DNA from 4 places in the Bacillus salitolerans genome. Region 2 is predicted to be linked to each of the others. Evidence: riboswitches for the same ligand, from Rfam matches in the RefSeq annotation. Region 2 holds a riboswitch; each other region holds the start of a gene.

What was found. Region 2 has a riboswitch for cyclic di-GMP ahead of ACFSCX_RS06305 (AimR family lysis-lysogeny pheromone receptor). Riboswitches for the same ligand answer to the same signal wherever they lie in the genome.
Region 1: linked by a shared signal. The riboswitch ahead of ACFSCX_RS07670 (hypothetical protein) and the one ahead of ACFSCX_RS06305 (AimR family lysis-lysogeny pheromone receptor) in region 2 are both predicted to bind cyclic di-GMP.
Region 3: linked by a shared signal. The riboswitch ahead of ACFSCX_RS24305 (DUF5667 domain-containing protein) and the one ahead of ACFSCX_RS06305 (AimR family lysis-lysogeny pheromone receptor) in region 2 are both predicted to bind cyclic di-GMP.
Region 4: linked by a shared signal. The riboswitch ahead of ACFSCX_RS10370 (S-layer homology domain-containing protein) and the one ahead of ACFSCX_RS06305 (AimR family lysis-lysogeny pheromone receptor) in region 2 are both predicted to bind cyclic di-GMP.

Annotation. Positions count from the first base shown of each region.
Region 1 is NZ_JBHUEM010000008.1:5,648-8,785, forward strand. It holds gene ACFSCX_RS07655 (sulfite oxidase-like oxidoreductase) at 1-53, shown strand, start outside; gene ACFSCX_RS07660 (YndM family protein) at 86-520, opposite strand; gene ACFSCX_RS07665 (Type 1 glutamine amidotransferase-like domain-containing protein) at 803-1,363, shown strand; cyclic di-GMP riboswitch class I at 1,488-1,573, shown strand; gene ACFSCX_RS07670 (hypothetical protein) at 1,682-1,933, shown strand; gene ACFSCX_RS07675 (PAS domain S-box protein) at 2,293-3,138, shown strand, end outside.
Region 2 is NZ_JBHUEM010000005.1:74,028-77,165, forward strand. It holds gene ACFSCX_RS06300 (hypothetical protein) at 1-37, opposite strand, end outside; gene ACFSCX_RS06305 (AimR family lysis-lysogeny pheromone receptor) at 117-1,244, opposite strand; cyclic di-GMP riboswitch class I at 1,387-1,470, opposite strand; gene ACFSCX_RS06310 (hypothetical protein) at 1,734-2,318, opposite strand; gene ACFSCX_RS06315 (hypothetical protein) at 2,405-3,138, opposite strand, start outside.
Region 3 is NZ_JBHUEM010000055.1:192,378-195,515, reverse strand. It holds gene ACFSCX_RS24305 (DUF5667 domain-containing protein) at 1-1,257, opposite strand, end outside; cyclic di-GMP riboswitch class I at 1,337-1,419, opposite strand; gene ACFSCX_RS24300 (WxL protein host-binding domain-containing protein) at 1,553-2,617, opposite strand; gene ACFSCX_RS24295 (WxL domain-containing protein) at 2,687-3,138, opposite strand, start outside.
Region 4 is NZ_JBHUEM010000014.1:51,021-54,158, reverse strand. It holds gene ACFSCX_RS10385 (amino acid ABC transporter ATP-binding protein) at 1-443, shown strand, start outside; gene ACFSCX_RS10380 (SHOCT domain-containing protein) at 584-931, shown strand; gene ACFSCX_RS10375 (YwpF-like family protein) at 1,227-1,664, opposite strand; cyclic di-GMP riboswitch class I at 1,835-1,917, shown strand; gene ACFSCX_RS10370 (S-layer homology domain-containing protein) at 2,007-3,138, shown strand, end outside.

The sequences.
Region 1 (3,138 bases), on a different contig from region 2:
GGTATCATATGTATGGGAATCCTTGGAAAGAACAAAGGTTTACGTGGGATTAAATAAATAGCCTCAGGATTTTGGGGCTATTTATTTATTTTTTATCCCTTGGATTCTGCTCTTCAGCCATCTCCATTCCATAAGCTAATCTTTCATTAAAAGCAGACCTTTGCGTTTCTTGTGCTATAGGACTTCTTCTCAACATATATCGATGAACGAATAGCTCTGAAACAGCAACAAAGCTGGCGGTAATGATACTTCCCCATGCAATTTGCAGGTAGCTATGAAGAAGAATGCTACCGAATATCCAAACAGTTACATACGCAAGGAAAAAGTCAGAAATGATAGCGTTAGCATTACCAATTCGAGGCAATAATATTTGATCACCTATAAAGTATGAAAAGACGGTAAGTAGCAAGCTAAAAGACAATATATCTACAAAGGAAGCCTCGAAAAATAAATCTAGCGCGATAGTAAAGATAAGGACACTAGAAATAAATTTCATCAAAAGTACAGGTAGATGACTCATGCTTTTCCTCCTAAAAAATTGCTTTTCTTAAACAGTATTTTTCGTTAACTATTATTGTGTTGTATTTATGTATGATTCATACTAATTTTGTTAGAATACTTTCACGTTGTATGGAAGAAAATGCTTCCGAATTATTGGAATAGGGGAAGAAGTACATACGTTTTACTACAATGAAAAATAAATAACGACAAATAGATAGGGAGACAGAAGATTGAAACGACTAATTTTATTAAGTGACCTACATCATAAACAAATAATCGAATTGCGAGGATTATTGGCAGATTGGATTACCACTTCATTCCAAAGCTGGGGTATATCACTTCACAGTCTGATTTAAGCAGAAAATACTTTAATGTGGGTCGTACCTATTTTAATGAAATCGGGTTCAAGGATATTGTATATTTTGAATTAGATGTAGAGTATACCCCTTCACTTACAAACGAATTGCTTAATAGAGAGGCAATTTTTTTGTCAGGTGGTAACACATTTATATTTTTAGAGAATATAAGAAAGCGAGGATTCATTCCACTGCTCCAAAAATATGTGGAAAATGGGGGTATTTTAATCGGTCAAAGTGCCGGCAGTATTTTAATGTCTAAGACAATTGAAATGGCAACCTTTCTCGATGAAAATGTTTCCAGACTCAATAATATTAATTCCTTACATTTAGTTGATTTTGAGTTTATGCCACATTGGGAAGGAGATTCAAGGTTGATCTCACAATTAGAAAACTTGAAAAGTCATCATCCAATATATGCTTGTAAAGATGGAGATTGGATTAGTGTAAATGGAGAAGAAGTACAACTCCATGGAGAGATCATAAAGATTGAAAAAGGATATTGAGGCCGCAGTGACACTCTCTAGCATACTTTCTAGTACTTTTTACTCGGGATAATTTAACTATTTTTGGTAGAATTTGCTGAAAATTGTTGAAGAAATATGTCTTCCGTTTTATGATTCAAGTATAATAGGTAAAAGGCAAACTTATTGAAAAATAAGGACGCAAAGCTACGAGTCTAAGGTTGAATAAGCTATGATAGTCGGGCTGCCAAAAAGAATGAACTTATCTGGTTAATTGGAACCAATCACCGGTAAAGTCCACTAATCTTTTTGGTGGGCTTTTTTACATAACATATTTTTTTCATAAAGGTGGGAGCAATTATGACGGTTTTGTTTGGCTCAATTGAATACTTTCAAAGTGAAATTATTTCCTTCATTAATGGTAATGGTGTAAATGAAATAGAGGAGGATAAGCTTTCAATATTATTAAATAGGTTGCAAAATGAAATATTTTCTGATTTTATATGTGAAGAAAATATTCGATCAGAATGTATGCGAAACCTGTCAATTGCTTTTGAAAGGTTACTACATAAACAAGATATTTGTGTAGGTAGGTTATCTCGCTCTAACTAGCGCTAAGACCCCCACTTCCTGTGGCAACGTCTGTGAGACTCACATCTACAATCAGTGGAGGATGAGGAAAACCTCCAATGATGGAAGTTTCATACTATGAAACTTCCAAATAATTGAAAAGAATAATAAGGTAGAGTATAGTTAAGATGGACAGTGAGAGTGATGCTCATTTCTATACAGATTATGTTCAAACAAATGAATAAAGCTATTGTGCACAGATGAACTAAACAATAGAAGTGTTAGTCATAAGGCCAAACAAAGTGTAAGGTGTATCTCTAATCTTATATTTGTTGTGGCCTTTTTAGCGTCTCCGTAATACGAACAGAAAATACTATTGGTTGTAGAAGGGATAAGAGAAAATGAATACCAACTTTACTGACGATTTAAGGGATGCTCTTTTCGTCTTGGATAATAATTGGAATTTTATTTACATAAACCAGGCTGGTGAAGAATTACTGTCTCGAAAAAAGGCTGACCTCATTGGAAAACTAGTATGGGATGAATTTGAGGAAACCGTTGACTCAACATTTTTTCATCAATATCATCGAGCTGTAAATGAAGGTATTACTGTTGAGTTTGAAGAGTACTATCCACCGCTAAATGAATGGTTTGATGTAAGGGCCTATCCGAATAATGAAGGATTGGTCGTACATTTTCGTAGTATAAGTAAAGCAAAGAAAGCGTTACTGAAGACAGAACAACATTACGAATCATTATTTACTTTTCACCCGGATGCGGTTTATTCATTTGACTTAAACGGAAACTATCTTTCGGTCAATAAGAGTTTTGAGAAATTATTTGGTTATTCAAAGCAAGAGGCTCTAAAGATGGACTACAGAATTCTGCTTTCTACTGAGGATAAAGAGAGTGTAGATTATTTTTTTCAGCAAGCTTCTAGAGGTTACCCTCAAAGCTATGAAGTTACATGTCTGACAAAAGATGGGGATCAAGTAGAAGTTGCTGTGACTAATCTACCTATAGTCGTAGATCAAGAGATAATCGGGGTTTACGGAATTGCTAAAGATATAACCGATCGTAAGCTTATTGAACAAGAGCGACAAGAAAGAGAAGCAAGGTTAAATCAAGCATTAACCATTGCAAAGCTCATAAGCTGGGAGTTGGAGCTGAAAAATAATTATTTTTATTGGGAGGATAACGTTTCTACAATAATTGGAAGACAATTGAAGGTAACGAAACTGAAGTTT
Region 2 (3,138 bases):
ATGATGCTCCTAAACAAACCTTAACAAACTTATTCATATTGTCACCTCATATATCATTTAACTGACATATTCCTAAATTTATTATAATCTTCCATATTTGGAGAATCAACACTTTTTTACAAATCACTGGCTAAACTTCTGATTAAGCTTGCATAGAATAGATTTCCACCTGTTTGGAATCCCTCAATAGCAACCTTTAAAAGGGCTTGATTTCTAAGACATATACCTTTGTAATACAATTGGAAGGAAGTTAACTCGCCCCTTTTCCTTTCAATTTCATTCAAAATTGATAAGCACTTATCTTGGTTTTCTTTCCCTTCCAATCTAGCATGATAATGGCAGACTTCTGCTCGATCTGATAAAAAGAGTTCATTAAAATCATTGTGTATTAGACGAATAAAATCATGCGTAGCTTCTAATTGTACTCTTTTTATAGTGAAATCCTTATTTACTACTTCTAATAAGGATAATGATTTTTTAATATATTGGATGCTCTGTTCATAATCATGTTCTGCATGTAACTGAGCGAGTAACGCATAGGCAGAAATTATAGGAAAATGATAAATGTTTCCAGAATTAATGATAGTCCAAGCCATTTCCCGTGCCTTTTCCTTTTCATTTCGAGCCATGAACACAGTTGATTTCATTTCCCATACCCTAATCAGCATAGAATGTTTGAAATAACTATCTTCAAGTTGCAATACTAACTCTGTAACATCATCTACTAAATCTAACATGACGTTCCAAGCATTAAGGTCATAAAAGCTATATAAAGTTAGGATCTCCATCATGACCTTAGATGTTTCTTTTGTAAAGTTCGTATTTAATTTTATTTGCTCAGTTCGCCTATACATTTCCTGTTTTTTATTAACAAAAGCACCACGATTTCTTTGCATTAACAATAGATATAGAGGAGAAAATTCTGGATTGTCAAATTTGTATGCCAATTCTTCGGCTAATTCGAAATATCCATTGTTCATTAAATATTCTAATATCATTGGCTCATTATCTGGACGATCGGAAAGTATACAAAATTCCCTCATTACTCGATTAAAGATATCTGGCTCGCCTTCGTATAATAATTCTGCCAATTTATAAAAATTTGAAAAATGAAATGCAGCTTTTCCTTTAAATATAAGAGTAACGTTAGCTGGTGTACATTCGAATAAAATAGAAATGTCTTTCTTTTTAATTCTTTTCTTTTTTAAATCAGCCTCTAGTCGGCACAAAAACTTAGTATACATATTATCACTTCACTTTCAAGTTTAATATCTATTTGCACGAATAGTCTAGAAGATTTGGAGTCGTATAAGCTGTATACTGTATATTTATCCTCTAGGCGTAGATAATAAAAAAGTATCCTACATAGGATACCTCATGGATTATCCCGATAGCTGGCTAGCATAGTTTATCACTTTAGCCCCTTAAGCTTTGCGTCACCACTTTTCAATGGTTTTGCCTTTAACGGATGTATATAGATATAAATTAGTACTTTTGTAATATATTATATTGAAACGAGAATGCTTATCAGTACAAAAGTAGTATATCTATTTATTTACCTCTTGACAATGCTATTTGGCAAAGTTGTTCTATATTTCCAATAGTATGAAACTTCTCTTAACTTACTCAACTTCCACTTGTTAATCTTATCCAGATATACCAACTCTCCTTTCTTACCTAATAACAATAGTAAAAAGGACTAAAATAAAGCATTAATCCTTTTTATCTTGCTACTAAGCGTTTTGGTTCATATTAGATAGTTCTATTACTCTCATTTGAATGGCTCCTTTAGTCCTTCGGAGAAGCTCTCCTGCTTCTTCATAAACTAAACCTTGTCGAAGCAAGTTCATTAGTTTTCGATCTTCCTCATCAGACCATCTTTCGTAAGCTCGTTTAGCTTGTGTTTGACGTTTACAAGCATCTTCTACCCAAGTTGGCTCAGGTAAGATGGAATACCTTTCATATTTCGTGAAATCAATCTTGTCTTGGTTCTTCTTTGCCCAATTCCAGAAGTCTTTCGGAGCAATCATTTGATAAGTACATTTCTTCCTAGTAACCTTCTCTTTTACAGGAAGTCCCTCATTTTTTTTCAGTTTTCCTAATTGGTAAGGTGTTGTTTTTAATAGCCTAGCTAATTCCTTAAGTGTCAATTCACCCTCATGATCTTTAGTACTAAGACCCATTCGTTTTAATTTAGCTTCCACTGAACCAATATCCCTATCTAAGGTAGTTGCAATTGTCTCCAAATCGAATTTTCCTACTATTTCATAGAGATATTCTTCTTCTTTGGTTGTCCAAATTCTATATGTTCGGACCATAATATATACTCCTCTCAACGTTAAAATGAAAAAAGGAGCAAGCACATGGTATCTGTACTTACTCCCTCTCTTTGTTTACTTTTTTATTAACAAACGGCTGCCATGTACTCATCCGGTATGAGATAATCCTGAGAAATGGTTCGTTCAATGGCATCAATATGTTGGACAGTGATATCCTTTTCCGTACGATTCACAACTACGGATAAGATTTCTCCAACACCAACCATCGAACTTGCGTCACCCATGTTTAACCAAATACGGTTCCCATCGGACACATGAACGTACTCATTCTCAATCCCGACAACTTGAACAGTCCATTTTTGCTCTCCCATTAAACCGTCTCTTATACGAGCTGTTGCCAGTTCAGAATATGATCCATCCAGTTCAATGTTTTCATCATCTTCAGATAAGTCTTCCATTGTTAGACAATCCTCAATTGGTTGTTGTTCCATCATCATATCTAACTGGTTTAACTCATCATCCATTGATACCGTTACGTAATTGTCGGGTTCCATACAATCAATATAGGAATCCTGAGACATAGGCTCTTCGTATTGCTCCGCTTGAGGCCCATTCACTTCTTGTTCAATCATTGAAAGAAATTGTAAGGTATCATCATTTAATACTGCTCTTTTAACCTCTGGTACTTGCGTAGTTTCAACTGGAGCAGATTCAACGACTGTTTCAGTGACCAACTCCATCTCCATTTGCTTTTCTTCTTGATAACTCATTACAAAATCATATGTTACCATTCGAGAAACACGGATAATGTCTGCTTTGATCATACAATATTGCTCCAATACATGAATCACTACTAGTT
Region 3 (3,138 bases), on a different contig from region 2:
ATTTTGAGAATCTTCACGTTGTTTTTCTTCATTTTTCTTTACTTCATTACGCTTTTGTTCGTCAGCTTTTTGCTTCTCTTTTTCATCTTTCTTCACTGATTCATTCTGCTTCTCATCAGCCTCTTTTGCCTCTTCTTGCTTCTTCGTAGCTTCACGTCCCTGTTCAGCACGTTTTTGTGATTCTTCCCGTTGCTTTTCTTCTTGTTTCTTTACCTCTTCACGTTTTTGCTCATCAGCTTTTTGGTTTTCATCTTTTTTTACAGACTTACTTTGTTTCTCGTCTGTTAATTGCTTTGGATCTTCCTTCCCACGATCTTCCTTCTCTTTACCTTTTTCAAGAGCTACTTTACCTGCTTTATTGGTATCTTCATTCATCTCAGTAAGAAGCTCTTTCTTCTCTTTCGCTAATTCTGCGTTCAATTCAGCAAGTTCTTCATTATAATCCTGTTCATTCATTTCGCCATCATCTAGTTCTGCTTCAAGATCAGCACGCTTTTGTTCAATTGCAAGTTCCTTCTCATTAAGCTTTGCTAGGGTCTTGTTGATCTTCTTCTCCAGCTTCTCTTGTGCTTTTAATATATTCTTTACGAGAGCCTCTTTTGCTTGTGGATTTTCCACTTTTTCTAGAGCAGTTGTTAAGGCAACAAGGTTAGCTGCCATTTTTGCTTCAAGTTCAGCACGTATAGGGTCTACTGGAGCTTCTGTTGCAACTTGACCTTCATCGCCTTCCGATAAAGGTGTTTCCGCTGGTTGCAATTGTTCGTAAGTAGCAAGTGCCAATTCTTGTTGCTCAATTGCCTTTTGAAGAATGTCTTGTGCTAGTTCCACTTGACCGCCTGCAATTAATACTTCAGCTTCTTTGATTCTTTCTTCAGCAAATGTTGAAAGTAGTTCAGCCTCTTTCACCGAATCAAAGGTTAAAGACAGCTGTACATTTTCACGTAATATTTTAAAAAAGTAAAAGAAATCACCTGGTAACAAAGAGGGCAAGTCTGCTTCAGCAGCTATCTCATCTGGCGTCTCTTCTGCTGAAGTACCTTCTTCTACTACTTCATCCTCAGTAGTAGGCTCTGAACTTTCAGTTGTTGAATCAACAGTTTCGACTGGTTGGTCTTGTTGAACCGTCTCTTCCACTTGTGAATCCGTGGACTGTTCATGATTATCTGCATAGGCTTGTCCAATTCCAATTGAAAAAGCAAAAACTGATGTAACTATACTTGTTGCAAGCACATTCTGAATATTCTTATTAAACATCATAAAAAATCCCTCCAACACAAGTTATTTGAATCGGAAGAATTTCGAATTCTACTTAAAAATAAGTAAAGTATCTCAATTCTTCAGCAGATCAGCCACCCTAGTATAAACCGTAGGTCTGTACCTTTGCGTCTCTATCTTTCAATAGGTTTGCCTTTTTCAAATGAAGAAACGACGATATTTCATTCTTCATATTAGTAAGAATATACAGTATCTTTTCTAAAAAGAATATGCATATTTTTTTCCATTCAAAGTAAAATCCTTTTTTAGGACGGCGGCTTCCTACAAATGATGAAGCTTAGTATGAATCATTTGGATTTTGTCCTGGATACTTTCGATCTTTTCTTTTGGATTTTGGTTTTTTTATCATCCATATTAAGATCAAAACAATGATAAATAGAACAATCATTATGGTTGTCCATGGAAATGTCTTAGGGGCAATTGCGACTTCTCCCCGTTCTTCCATTTTTTCTTGTGTCTTCTGCACTTCATTATTTTCAATCGATATGGTTTGTTCGTAAGATTGGGTACTTCCATTCACATCCAGTGATAAACTAACATCGTATGTTCCTGGTTCTAATGTTCCTTCTGACCATCTAATCGGATAATGAAAAGTCGTCATAGGCGCCATTTTAAATGAAGGAATTTCTCCTGTCATGGAGAACGTTGTATCTTCATTCTTGGTGATCTTGTAGGTTCCCGATATATTTGGAACAATGACCGGATAGCTATTTTCCATTGGAACCATAATCGCAATTTGCTCGGGAGAAAAGAATGGTTTGTCTAATTCCATTGAAGGTGTCTCGTTATAATCTGTTACATCAATCTGAACACCAATGTTAATTGCTTTGTATTGGTCAATCAGTAGTTGTGAGTTTTCTTCTTTCTGTGTCAATTCTTTTGTGCCTTTAAAGACTCTAAACTCTACACTACCAAGTAACGTACCATTAATATTTGGAATATTTAGTGTAAATTCAACGAGCTCAGACTGCAAAGGTTCAAGTGTTACTTCAGTTGGGGTAGTGGCTATTTTTTGAAATTGAAAGCTTTCATTGATAATTTCCGTTCCTTTTAAAACAGGCTCTGTTTGGTATAAGATCCCTTGATTTCCACTATAAGCATTCAAACTTCGAATGATAACATTCAAATTCTGTTCACTGTCATTGATAATACGTGCTTGTAACGTAACAGTATCATGAGGTGTTCCTTTGAAATGGTAATATCCTTTATTACCAATTTGTGAATCTGGAAAGATTGGTTCCACACGGAATTCAAAATTATTTTCCTCTGCATATACTGAAATAATTGGGTAAGATATAAACATAAAGGCTAGTAAGATCAAGCATAATAACAGGTGTTTCATTAACAACCACTCCTAAAAATTAAAAAGTCCCCCTTAGTATTGGAGGACTTTTAAAAAAATAATCATTTATTAAGGAGCTGTATTTATAGTTACAGTTGCATCTGTTTTGTATGTTTTTGCATAGGCATTAGCAGGAATAGTCAATTCTACACCTAGGTTACCAATTGTGTAGGAACCCATACCACCATTTAGTGACGCGGATAAAACTTTAACCGTACTTCCATTATCTAGTGCTGTTCCTGAAGCAACGGGAGTGATGGTTGTAATGTCAGATGAAGTCGAGTCTTTCTTATTAATTGTAGGTACTCCGACTACTTTTAATGAATTCGTAGCAAGAGATTTTCCGCCAATAACATAAGCTCCATTACCATCAACTTCTTTGAATTGAGTTAATGTTAGTGAAAGGTTCCACCCCTCACCCGTACCTCTTGCATCCGTGATATCACCAATAGCCCAATTTGCAGTAGATTTCACTAGAGTACCATTTAATGTTGCTGGTAAACCAGTAAATGTCATGGATC
Region 4 (3,138 bases), on a different contig from region 2:
TGATAGAAAATATCATTCTATCTCCTATGAAAGTATTGAACCAAACAAATGAGGAGGCACAGAAACACGCTTATGCTTTACTCGATAAAGTAGGCTTACGAGAAAAAGCAAATTCCTACCCAGGAGAGCTATCAGGTGGTCAAAAACAGAGAGTTGCCATTGCAAGAGCATTAGCCATGAATCCAAAAATAATGTTATTTGATGAACCTACTTCATCCCTTGACCCAGAGGTAGTTGGGGAAGTTTTAGAGGTAATGAAGCAGCTCGCTAAAGAAGGTATGACGATGGTCGTGGTTACCCATGAGATGGGTTTTGCGAAAGAGGTAGGGGACAGAGTCCTATTCATGGATGGCGGCTATATTGTCGAGCAGAATATACCAGAAGAACTATTCGGAAACCCTCAGAACAATCGAACAAAAGTGTTTTTAAGTAAAGTATTGTAAAAAAGAGTAAGGGAATTCCTTGCTCTTTCTTTGTTTGCTCTTAAAGTCTTTTAAATTGAAACTAATTTTTGATTTGAACGTAAAAGTAATACAATAAAACAGTTAGAGATTACTATAAGTATGAGGGAGGCTAACAATGGATGTTTCCACAATACCGTGTTAAACCAAGCAAAAGCTCTTCAGTTCTAGGAATGGTTATTGGTATTATTTTTGTATGTATCGGGGTTTTTCAATTTATTTCAGTTGGAATTTTTGGAATAATATGGACTTTAGTGGCAGCTACTATTACTATTTATCATGCAGTTAACGTTTTTTCTAAAGAAGGTGTATCATCCTACCAGGTAGACGTTGGAGCACATAACAACACGAAAACAACATCCGAAGATATTGAAGCAGATATTCGCAAACTACATCGTTTAATGGAAGATAACATAATTAGTGAGGAAGAATACACTCGAAAGAAAGAAGAGTTATTAAATAAATGGTAAATACATTAGTCCCTTAATGAATAGCGTTTAAGTAAATGGATGAATAAGTTTATCCATTCTTTGGTAACGGTGTATTCTAAAGGGATAAAACAAAAGGTGCAAGTGCTCCGTTTAGCCTAAGGCAGAGCAAATGTTCCTAAATGAGAAAAAGGGTGCTTTTCCCTCTTACTCATTAAGGGTTATTTGATCTCAAGTGGCTGGGTGCTGGAGCTGGATTCCAAGTCACTAGTCCATTCTCTTGCTGAAAACTTTTTTACTTTCTAAAAAAAATAAAAAGGAGTGGATAGCCCACTCCTTACTTAGTTTGTACACCAATGGTTTTCTTATCAGAAACGCGTTTTTTGAACTCCTGTAACAGGTCATTCCCATGGAAGCCTTCTTCAATTAAATCGGTTAGGACACCTTCTGAAATATCTGCCTTCCCAACTAAAACAGCGTTTAAAAGGATACTCATGTTTTCTTCCATCATATTAATTGATCGAACGGTCGTGATAAAGGTCGCAGGGTCGTTATCTTTACGTGAAATCGTTGCCTCTATCTTTACTTCTTGATCTGCACTTTGAAGGGTAGAGAAGAGTTCCTCGTAACTTTTATCTACGTAGATCTCTATTAACCAGCGTCTTTCTTCGTCTTCTTTATTTATAACAAGTCCATCTAGTAAATGAATTTCTTGAGCTTTCACTTCATCGGTAGGGTGTGAAATTTTTAAGGAAACTAATTTAAAAGTTTTCATAGCTCCTCCTTCTCTCAGGTCATTTTTACCATTATAGCATGTTTTTCCATCTGCTGTAATTGTTGACTCAGGTTCTTAAAATCCCCTAAATTTCGACAAAAAATTAGTTATTTTTACATATGTTAACGATGTATTCCATCTGATAGAATGGGTATAAGTTAATTTTCATCTTCCGTTAATCGCAAACTCAGTGAAAGCTGAGGACGCAAAGCCACGGGCCTACAGCATTTGCCATGGTCGCCGGGTTGCCGAAGAAGGTGTGGATCGGATACCAGCCACCCTTAACCAGGTGGTTTTTTATGTTCAGATGGAAATTAACAAAACTTTATAGGAGGTTACGTTATGATGAAGAAATTACCTTTTTTATGCTTAGCAATGCTATTAACGTTCGGAACAGTAACACCTGCATTAGCTGAAGAGAGCACAACACCACAAGAACCAGTTTCTCCAGAAGAGCCAGTAGAATCAGAAGAATCTAGTACATCGGAAGAAACTACTGAAGCAGAAGAAAGAGAAACGGTAGAAGTAGAATTTGAGGATACGAAAAGCCTGGAATGGGTAAAAGAATCGATTGGTCGTATGAAGGTTAAAGGGATTTTTAACGGATATGGTGATGGTACATTCCAGCCGAATAAGCCTGTAACGAGAATGCAGTCCATTATTACAGCTGTGCGCTTACTTGGTCTTGAGGAAGAAGCGGTAGCGGCAGCATCATCTGAAACAATATTAGCGTTTAAAGACGCGGTCTATTTTGAAAAAAATCCTGAAGCAAAAGGCTACATCATTGTTGCGTTAGAAAACGGGTTATTTGATGCTTCAGAGGATAAGGTAGACCCAAATAAACCTGCTTCACGTGTATGGATATCTACTATTTTAGTACGTGCATTGGGATTAGAAGAGCAAGCACTTCAGTCTATGACAGATATCCCAAATTTTAAAGATGTGAAAGAAATTCCAGCTGCTTCGATTGGTTATGTTAATGTAGCGGTGGAGTACGGTATTTTTACAGGGACAGAGGCGGGATTATTCCAACCGAATAAGAACATTACACGTGCCCAAATGGCTGCTGTCTTAGACCGCACATCTACTAGTTTACTAGAAGAAAATGGTGCTACTACGATTCAAGGAGTAGTAACGGAAATAACAGAAGCGGAAGCAGCCTTGGAACTTACGGTTGAGATTTCAACAGGTGAAACATTATCATACTCGGTAGATGCTAAGCTTCTTGTTTCATATGAAGGGAAATTCCTTTCAGCAGATCAATTAGTTGTGGGTGATCCCATCCAGTTTTATGTCGAGGATGGAAAAGTACTAGAAGCGTCTATTTTAACAAAGGAGCAAGTAGAAACAGCATTAAATGCTCCGCTTGGTATTCAAGAGCTAAAGGTTGAAATCGAATTCGAAAATGATGGGGAAGTAGAAGTTAAATATAAGAATTCAAAAGGTAAAGTAGAAGCAAAAATTGAAGCAGAGG